DNA from 4 places in the Streptomyces sp. NPDC050759 genome. Region 2 is predicted to be linked to each of the others. Evidence: riboswitches for the same ligand, from Rfam matches in the RefSeq annotation. Region 2 holds a riboswitch; each other region holds the start of a gene.

Region 1 (2,190 bases), on a different contig from region 2:
TCGAGTCGCAGGGGCCAACCATCCGTATTCTCTGATCATGGCCGCCTCCCCCGCATATGCACTGATCGCCACCGACCTGGACGGCACGCTGCTGCGCGCCGACGACACCTTCTCCGACCGGTCGTTGGCCGCGCTCGCGCGGGTGGCCGCGGGCGGGGCCCGGCATCTCGTCGTGACGGGACGGCCGGCGCCCAGAGTGCGGCCGCTGCTCGACGACCTGGGCAGCACGGGGCTCGCGGTGTGCGGGCAGGGCGCGCAGGTGTACGACGCCGGTGCGGACCGTCTGCTGTGGTCGGTGACCCTGGACCAGGAGCTGGCCGAGACCGCGCTCGGGAAGATCGAGGCCGAGGTCGGGCAGGTGTACGCGGCCGTGGACCAGGACGGTGTCGACGGGCTCACTCTCATCGAGCCGGGCTATCTGATGCCCCACCCGACCCTGCCGGCCGTGCGGGTCGACCGGCGCGACGACCTGTGGTGCGAGCCGATCAGCAAGGTGCTGCTGCGCCATCCCTATCTGTCCGACGACGAGTTGGCGGTGACGGCGCGCTCGGTGGTGGGCTCGCTGGCCACGGTCACCATGTCGGGGCCCGGGACCGTCGAACTCCAGCCATGCGGCATCACCAAGGCGACGGGCCTCGCGCTGGCCGCCGAACACCTGGGCCTGAGGCCGGAGATGACGATCGCCTTCGGGGACATGCCCAACGACATCCCCATGTTCGACTGGGCGGCCCACGGCGTCGCGATGGCCAACGCCCACCCCGAACTCAGGGCCGTGGCCGACGAGGTGACCCTGTCGAACGAGGACGACGGCATCGCCGTCGTCCTCGAAAGACTGTTTCCCGGGGCCTAGTAGGCGCCGAAGACGTTGTCGATGGACCCGTACCGCTGGGCCGCGTAGTTGCAGGCCGCGGTGATGTTCGCGACCGGGTCGTACGGGTCCCACGAGGTGTTGGCCACGTGGTAGGCGTTGAAGGTCGGGTCGATCACCTGCAGCAGGCCCTTGGAGGGCGTGCCGGCGGCCGCGTTGGAGTCCCAGAGGTTGATGGCGTACGGGTTGCCGGAGGACTCGCGGATGACGTTGCGGTAGATGCCGTCGTAGGAGCCGGGAATGCCGTGCTCCGCCATGACGGCGAGGGAGGCGCGGATCCAGCCGTCCAGGGTGTTGGAGTAGCCGAGCGTGGTCGCGGTCTGCAGGGGTGGGGTGGCCGCGGACGCGCTGGTCGCGCCGATGAGGGGGAGCGCGAGTACGGCGGCTCCGGTGCCGGCGACGGCGAGCTTGCGGACGAGACGGCTGGTACGGGGACGTCGGTGCTGAGCGGCAGCAGACATGGCGAAGTTCCTCTCCGGCGCCTGCGAGGTGAGCTGTCGGGTTCGGGCTGGAGTTGCCCGGCCACGCCTACGAAAGGCATGACTTCACCCCGAGCCGTACCGGTATGTCCGAAGACGCCCGGTCCGGCGGCTTACCTGGGTCCCCCGCTCCTGCCCTGGTTTCTCGGTGGGTGTACGGGCGGTGGCAGGATTCGGCGTCCGCCCGACAGGCCGGGAACGTATGCGAGAGCACATGTCCGGAACAAGTGGCGAATTCACATGCGAGGCCTATTGACCTTGAGAGGAGGCATTTGGGGCACTTGATCCTTTGCGGTCGCCAACCCTCAACTGGCATGTCGGCAAAGGCGGATCGAAAGATTCCGGATCGGCGTCCGTCCACCTGTCCGCGTGGGCCAAGTCACAGCCGAGCGCAAGAGGTGTAAAACGGTCAAGAATGCCCAACTCGTAGTCAACCGGCTGTCCGTGGGATCCGCTGCTCCCCTGTCCGGTGGAGGGCCGCCTCACCGCCGTCGGTGCGGACGACCTCGCTCGAGGTGCGGAAGTCCGTCCCGTCGCAGGTGTACCCGGGGGGCCTGACGCCGAGCGGCTCGCACGGCTCGGGCTCCTCGAACGCGACGTCCGAGGAGGCTTCACGCGCGCGTACCGGCAGTTCGAGGAAGCTGCCCGCCGGCTCCGGCGGCCGGGCGGGAACGCGTGCCCGTGTGCTGCGGGGAGCGAGAGCGGACAAGGACAGCAGGGCCCTGGAGGCCGTACGGCACCGTCGTCACGTTCGGGGAAGGCCATGTCGGCCCGTGCGGCCATGCACCGATGAGCCCGTATGCGCCCGACGGGCAGGTGCTCGACGAGACTGAGGACCGGGTC
Region 2 (2,190 bases):
GCTCGAGGAGCATCCGCATCTCCAGGAGGTCGGCGCCCTCCTGCTCGGTCGGTTCGGCCACGCACGCGCCCGCGTGCCGCCGCGTCACCACGAAGCCCTCGGCCTCCAGCGTGCGCAGGGCCTCCCGGACCGGGACACGGGAGACGCCGTAGCGGCGGGCGAGCAGTTCCTCGGTGAGCCGGCTGCCGCGCTCGTAGACACCGGCGACGATGTCGTCCCGGATCGCCGTGCATACCGAGTGCGCCGGAATACGCATGTCCGACCTCCGTCTTAATCCCCGTGAAACGTCGCCGATTGACGTGTGTTCAGTGACTCTATTGCAATGAGCGGGAATTTCCGACGGCGGACCGGAATCCGGGGATATTTTTTGGACAACGGGGCCGCGGAAACGACGAAACCCCGGCTCGGGGAGCCGGGGCCTCGCGGAGATCGCGCGGTGGGTCGTCAGACGTTCACGCCGTGCGCGCGCAGGTATGCGACGGGGTCGATGTCCGAGCCGTACTCGGCGGTGGTGCGCGCCTCGAAGTGCAGGTGCGGCCCGGTCACGTTGCCGGTCGCGCCGGACAGTCCGATCTGCTGGCCCGGGGTGACCGACTGGCCGACCGAGACGCCGATGGACGACAGGTGGCCGTACTGGGTGTACGTGCCGTCGGCCATCCTGATCACGATCTCGTTGCCGTACGACCCGCCCCAGCCGGCCTCCACGACGGTGCCGCGGCCGACCGCGTGGACCGAGGTGCCGCTCGCGGCGTGGAAGTCGACACCGGTGTGGCTGCCGGACGACCACAGGGAGCCGCCGGTCTTGTAGCCGGTCGAGATGTAGGAGCCGGAGATCGGGACGACGAAGCTGTTGAGACGCTTGCGCTCGGCCTCGCGGGCGGCGCGCTCCTTGGCCTCGCGTATCTCCTTGGCGCGCGCCTCGGCCTTGCGCTTGGCCTCCGCCGCCGCCTTCTTCTGCGCGGCGGCCTGCGCCTGAGCCTCGGCCTGGGCGTCGAGCTGGTCGGCGAGGGAGTCTCCCGCGCTGACGACGGGCATGAGGCCGGTCTGCTCGACGGAGTTGTCGGCGGCGAACGCCGGAGCTGCGATGGTGCCGATGACGCCGGTCGTGGCGAGGGCCGCGACTCCCGCCGCGCGGGCGGTGGTGCGCTTCATGCGGCTGGGACGACGGTGCTTCCCGGTGGCGCAGGTGAACGCCATGTGGTGGCTGGTCCTTTCCTTCCTTCTCGCCTACCGGGTTAGCTGACGGGTTCGGAGCAGGAAGGTCTCCTACGGACTCCCTCGCGGCTCGCGCGGGCGTCCGATTCACCCCAGGGACGTGTGGTGTGGGTCCCCGGCTCCCCTGGCTCGCGCCATGCGGGGACTCGGCGATGACTGTCCGGTGCCGCGGACGCGGCGCAGTGCCTGACGGACAGCCCAGAGGACGCTAAGCGGGGCCACTTTCAATCCCCAAACGGATCACGGCTTTTGTAGCGCATCCCACAGGGCAGACAGGCAACCTCCTGCCCAATTCGGACATCAGGGGGCCCTGATGACGCTTACGTCACCAGGGCCCCCGAGGTCGGGTTCCTCTACTCGGCCGTCACGACCTTGACTTCGCCGATGCCGAGGGCCTCGACGGGCTCCCTGATGGCGGCCGCGTCGCCGACCAGGACCGTCACCAGCCGGTCCACCGGGAAGGCGTTCACGACGGCCGCGGTGGCCTCGACGGTGCCGGTCGCGGCGAGCTGCTGGTACAGGGTCGCCTGGTAGTCGTCCGGGAGGTGCTGCTCGACCTGGTCGGCCAGCGTGCTCGCCACGGCCGCCGCGGTCTCGTACTTGAGCGGCGCGACCCCGACGAGGTTCTGTACGGCGACATCGCGCTCGGCGTCGGTGAGGCCGCCCTCGGCGAGCGTGCGCAGCACCTTCCACAGGTCGTCCAGGGCGGGACCGGTGTTCGGGGTGTCGACGGAGCCGCTGATGGCGAGCATCGCGGCGCCGGAACCGTCCGGGGCGGACCTGAGGACCTGCCCGAACGAGCGCACCCCGTAGGTGTAGCCCTTCTCCTCGCGCAGGACGCGGTCCAGGCGGGAGGTGAGGGTGCCACCGAGGCAGTACGTGCCGAGCACCTGCGCGGGCCACACGCGTGCGTGCCGGTCGGGACCGATGCGGCCGATCAGCAGCTGCGTCTGGACGGCGCCGGGGCGGTCCACG
Region 3 (2,190 bases), on a different contig from region 2:
GCCGAGGGCGAGCTGATCGACCGTTATCTCGACGTGGTCGACCTGCTGGGCCGGATCAACCCGGCCCGGCGCGAGGACACCTATGGCGGACTGCGCGCCGCGCAGGCGCTGGTGAGCAGGGCGGCCGAGCTGCGCGACGCGCTCGCGGTGATGCACGGCCGGGGCGAGCGCGAACTGCACGCCGCGACGCTGGCACGAGCGCTTCGGGTGCTGGACGGCGAGCGGCGCACGTCCCGGGTCACCGTGCCGCCCGAACCCGGCAATTGACGCACCGACAGTGTTTCCGGGCGTCCTGCGGTCTGACGGGGCGTCCGGAGGGCCTTTGAAACGGACCAAACGACGTACCACCATTTGCAGGAGGCGCGGCTCCTTTTTCACGCCCCCTCAAGTTGCGCAACGCGCGTAGTGCGGGCGCGGAATGAGGAGTTTCTGTGCTGGTCCGGGGGCCATCGAGGCCCTCGACACCCCTTGGTTCGAAGGGGTGTCCACCCGAACGGGTGAGTGGTGAGTAACAACACAAACCCCCGGTTCCGTTGGGTTTTTGGGACATCCGTGCGCCAAGATCCCTGTCTGACGACAAGCCCCCGCCGCAGCGGCGGGGCGGTCCGGGCGGACGCCGAGTCCTGCCGCCGCCCGGATGACCGGTCGACAGAAGTGGATCGGCAGGAGTGGAGGACCCAGGCACGACGGGTCGCCGGAACGGTCACGCCATGACCGGGCCGAGCAGCCCTTGGGGTGAAGCCGCGTCAGCGGCCGGGCAACTTCGCCAGCCCGAATCCGACAGGTCATCCTTCACAGGCGGCTGACGAAGGGTTGCGCATGACTGCGCTCAATCGTGTCCCGTCGCTGATGGTCCGGGCCGGTACGGCCTCGGCCTTCGCCATCGCCGCCGTGGGCGGCTCCGTCGTGGTCCCGGGCGTCGCAGCCGACGCCGCCGCCGCGACGCCGGCGACGAAGGCACTCAAGGTCGCGGCTTCCAAGAAGGGCTCGCCGTACAAGTACGGCGCCACGGGGCCCCGCCGCTTCGACTGCTCAGGGCTCACGCTGTACTCGTTCAAGAAGGCGGGCAAGAAGCTCCCTCGTACGGCGGCCCAGCAGTACAACAAGACCCGCCACATCGGCTCAGGCAGCCGCAAGGCCGGTGACCTGGTGTTCTTCCACTCGGGTTCGAACGTCTACCACGTCGGCATCTACGCCGGGAAGGGAAAGATCTGGCACGCCCCGAAGACCGGGGACGTGGTGAGGCTGCAGAAGATCTGGACGAAGAGCGTCTGGTACGGCCGGGTCAAGTGACGCCCCCGAGGGGGTGGCGGCGACCTGACCTCCCGCCGCCCCCTCGGGTCTCCCCGCACGCGTGACACGGGCTCAGGTGGTTACCCGTGGCGTCATGGCCGACCACCGCCCGTGCACCGCCCGCAACGAGACCCCGCTGGAGCGCGCCGACCGCAACTTCGGTGAGCTGCTCCAGGAACTGCGCGTCACCCAGACCGGGGTGCAGATCCTCTTCGCCTTCCTGCTGACCCTGGCCTTCACGCAGCGCTTCCCGTCCCTCGACGCCTTCCAGCGCGCCACGTACGTCACCACACTGCTCCTCGCGGTACTCGCGGCGGCCCTGTTCACCGCGCCCGCCGCCCTGCACCGCTCGCTCTTCCAGCGCGGTGCCAAGCCCCGCATCGTGCAGGTCTCCTCCCGGCTCGCCACGGTCGGCATGGGGGTCCTGGTGCTCGCGTTCACCGGGTCGGTGCTGCTCGTGGTGGACGTGACCACGGGCCGGGCCGGCGGAGTGGCCGCGGGCGCGGCGACCCTGCTGGTGTGCCTGGGCCTGTGGGGGCTGCTCCCCCGGCTGGTCCGGCGGGCGGGCCTCACCGAGGAACGCAGGACGGCACAGCCGTCCCCGGCGCCTCCGTCCGCGCAGCGCGAGGTGGTCAGGCCGCGAGCAGCGGCTCGGCCAGGAGCATCACCCCGAGAACCGTCAACGCGCCTCCGGTGACCCCGGCGACGGCCCGGGCGGCCCGCGGCCGGCGCAGCCACCGCCCCAGCCGGTCCACGAGCACGGCCACCGCCGGGAACCACACCACCGCGAGAACGACCACGATCAGCGCGAGCAGCAGCGTCCGGGGCAGCGCCGAGCTCCCCTGGGGCACGAACTGCGGCAGCAGGCTGAGGAAGGTGATGGGGGCCTTGGGATTG
Region 4 (2,190 bases), on a different contig from region 2:
CAGGAGTACCTGTGGGGGCAGCTCGACACCCTGCTCTCCTCGGCTCCGATCGACTATGTGAAGTGGGACTTCAACCGCTGCTTCACGGATGCGGGCTGGCCCGGCGACCCCTATCCGCAGCGTCTGTGGGTCGACCATGTCCGCGGCTTCTATGCCCTTTTGGACCGCTTGCGCCAAGCTCACCCGGGCGTCGCCTTCGAGTCCTGCTCGGGTGGCGGCGGCCGGATCGACCTCGGGGTGCTCAGCCGCACCGACCAGGTGTGGACCTCGGACAACACCGACCCGCTCGACCGTCTCGCGATTCAGTACGGCTTCAGTCAGATCCACCCCGCGCGCGTGATGGCCGCCTGGGTCACCGACAGCCCCAACACCCAGCTCAACGACCGGGTGAGCTCGCTGCGGTTCCGGTTCGTGAGCGCGATGGCCGGGGTGCTCGGGGTCGGCGGGGACCTCGCGGAGTGGACCGAGGAGGAGCTCGCCGAGGCCGGGCGGTGGGTGGCTCTCTACAAGGAGATCCGGCCCTTGGCGCAGCGCGGTGACCTCTACCGGCTGCGGCCTCCACGGGGCGGGCTGAGCGCGGTGCAGTACGTCCTCGGGGACGAGACCGTCGTCCTCGCCTGGCTCCAGGCGCAGCAGTACGGCGAGCCCGTCCCGGCGCTGCGGCTGCGCGGACTCGACCCGACAGCGTCGTACGAATGCCCTGAAACGGGCGAAGTGCACCGAGGGGCCGTATTGCTGCATCACGGACTTCGTACCGGTTTGCGTGGCGACCTCGATGCGACGGTTATCCGACTGCGCCGCATCTAGGGCTTCTGTCCGAATTAATAGCTTCCTTCCAACTCCTTCCGGAATCAGGGTTCCTGTGAATTCGTGACGTGAGGAGCGTCATATCCGTGACGGTGCGTCGCGCGTCATGTTCACGTAATTCGCAGGTTTTACAAGGGGATTCGGGCTGGGTAACGGGCGTCCGATTTACGCAGGGTGACCGGTAATTTTCTCAAGCGATCAACAGGAACGCACGCACAGGGAACCTCTCACTTGTCCCTTTGCGTCTTGTTCGCTTACGTTCGCCACCGATCCGGTCGGACGCCCAATCCTGCCGCCGAACGGATTCCGCTCACTCACTCACCCGTGCACGGCAGGAGCGGGGGACCCACAGGTAGTTCCGCCTGTTCCGGTCTCCGGAACGGCTTGGGGTTAAGTCGCGTCTCGACGCGGCCGGGCATCTCCAGCCCGCACCCGACAGCTCACCTCGCAGGCGCCGGAGAGGAATTCACCATGCCCGCGAAGGGTAAGCACCGCCGTCCGAAGTCCCAGCGCTTCGCCCGCTCGATAGCCGTCGCCGGAACTGGAGGCGCCGCTCTCGCCCTCCCGCTCATGGGGGCCACCGGCGCTCACGCCGCCACCTCCCAGTCCGTTTCGGAAAAGGCCGTTCAGTCGCTTCCGGTCACGCAGAAGTCCGCCGAAAAGGCGGCCGCGAAGAAGGATGCCGCGAAGGCCTCGACGGTGCGCACCTATTCGGTGCGCGCCGGCGACTATCTCTCGAAGATCGCCGATGAGCAGAACGTCAGGGGCGGCTGGAAGAAGCTGTACGCCGACAACCGTTCGGCCATCGGGGACGACCCGTCGCTGATCCACCCAGGTCTGAAGCTCTCGATCGGCAAGAAGGCCAGGACGAGCACGACGAAGACCGAGTCCTCCGCTTCCTCGTCTTCCTCGAAGGCGAAGAAGACGGAGAAGGCGGAGTCGAAGTCGTCCTCGAACTCGACGGCCGCCACCCAGAGCTCGGCCACCATCAGCTCCAGCGGTTACACCCTGCCGGTCACCGGCGCCACGATCGGCACTGGTTACCGCGTGGCGGGCAGCATGTGGTCCAGCGGCTACCACACCGGCGTCGACTTCGTCGTCCCGACCGGCACCTCCCTCAAGGCCGTGGCCGCGGGCACGGTCGTCTCCGCGGGCTGGGGCGGCGCCTACGGCAACCAGGTCGTCATCAAGCTCAACGACGGCTACTACGCGCAGTACGCCCACCTGTCCCAGCTCTCCGTCTCGGCCGGCCAGACCGTGACCGAGGGTCAGCAGGTCGGCCTCTCCGGCGCGACCGGCAATGTCACCGGCCCGCACCTGCACTTCGAGATCCGCACCACGCCGGACTACGGCTCCGACGTGGACCCGGTCGCCTACCTCCGC

The links. Region 2 has a riboswitch for cyclic di-AMP ahead of ACIBJB_RS35615 (M23 family metallopeptidase). Riboswitches for the same ligand answer to the same signal wherever they lie in the genome.
Region 1: linked by a shared signal. The riboswitch ahead of ACIBJB_RS34105 (transglycosylase SLT domain-containing protein) and the one ahead of ACIBJB_RS35615 (M23 family metallopeptidase) in region 2 are both predicted to bind cyclic di-AMP.
Region 3: linked by a shared signal. The riboswitch ahead of ACIBJB_RS19980 (C40 family peptidase) and the one ahead of ACIBJB_RS35615 (M23 family metallopeptidase) in region 2 are both predicted to bind cyclic di-AMP.
Region 4: linked by a shared signal. The riboswitch ahead of ACIBJB_RS15220 (peptidoglycan DD-metalloendopeptidase family protein) and the one ahead of ACIBJB_RS35615 (M23 family metallopeptidase) in region 2 are both predicted to bind cyclic di-AMP.

Annotation. Positions count from the first base shown of each region.
Region 1 covers NZ_JBITGI010000014.1:129,386-131,575, forward strand. Annotated here, with positions in the region: gene ACIBJB_RS34100 (HAD family hydrolase) at 38-850, shown strand; gene ACIBJB_RS34105 (transglycosylase SLT domain-containing protein) at 847-1,329, opposite strand; cyclic di-AMP (ydaO/yuaA leader) riboswitch at 1,333-1,508, opposite strand; gene ACIBJB_RS34110 (hypothetical protein) at 1,778-2,056, opposite strand; partial or broken gene ACIBJB_RS34115 (CocE/NonD family hydrolase) at 2,025-2,190, opposite strand, start outside.
Region 2 covers NZ_JBITGI010000015.1:130,054-132,243, reverse strand. Annotated here, with positions in the region: gene ACIBJB_RS35620 (GntR family transcriptional regulator) at 1-256, opposite strand, end outside; gene ACIBJB_RS35615 (M23 family metallopeptidase) at 445-1,197, opposite strand; cyclic di-AMP (ydaO/yuaA leader) riboswitch at 1,211-1,377, opposite strand; gene ACIBJB_RS35610 (M16 family metallopeptidase) at 1,569-2,190, opposite strand, start outside.
Region 3 covers NZ_JBITGI010000006.1:123,199-125,388, reverse strand. Annotated here, with positions in the region: gene ACIBJB_RS19985 (hypothetical protein) at 1-267, shown strand, start outside; cyclic di-AMP (ydaO/yuaA leader) riboswitch at 605-816, shown strand; gene ACIBJB_RS19980 (C40 family peptidase) at 820-1,293, shown strand; gene ACIBJB_RS19975 (DUF6328 family protein) at 1,388-1,990, shown strand; gene ACIBJB_RS19970 (LysE family translocator) at 1,926-2,190, opposite strand, start outside.
Region 4 covers NZ_JBITGI010000004.1:370,251-372,440, reverse strand. Annotated here, with positions in the region: gene ACIBJB_RS15225 (alpha-galactosidase) at 1-807, shown strand, start outside; cyclic di-AMP (ydaO/yuaA leader) riboswitch at 1,105-1,274, shown strand; gene ACIBJB_RS15220 (peptidoglycan DD-metalloendopeptidase family protein) at 1,279-2,190, shown strand, end outside.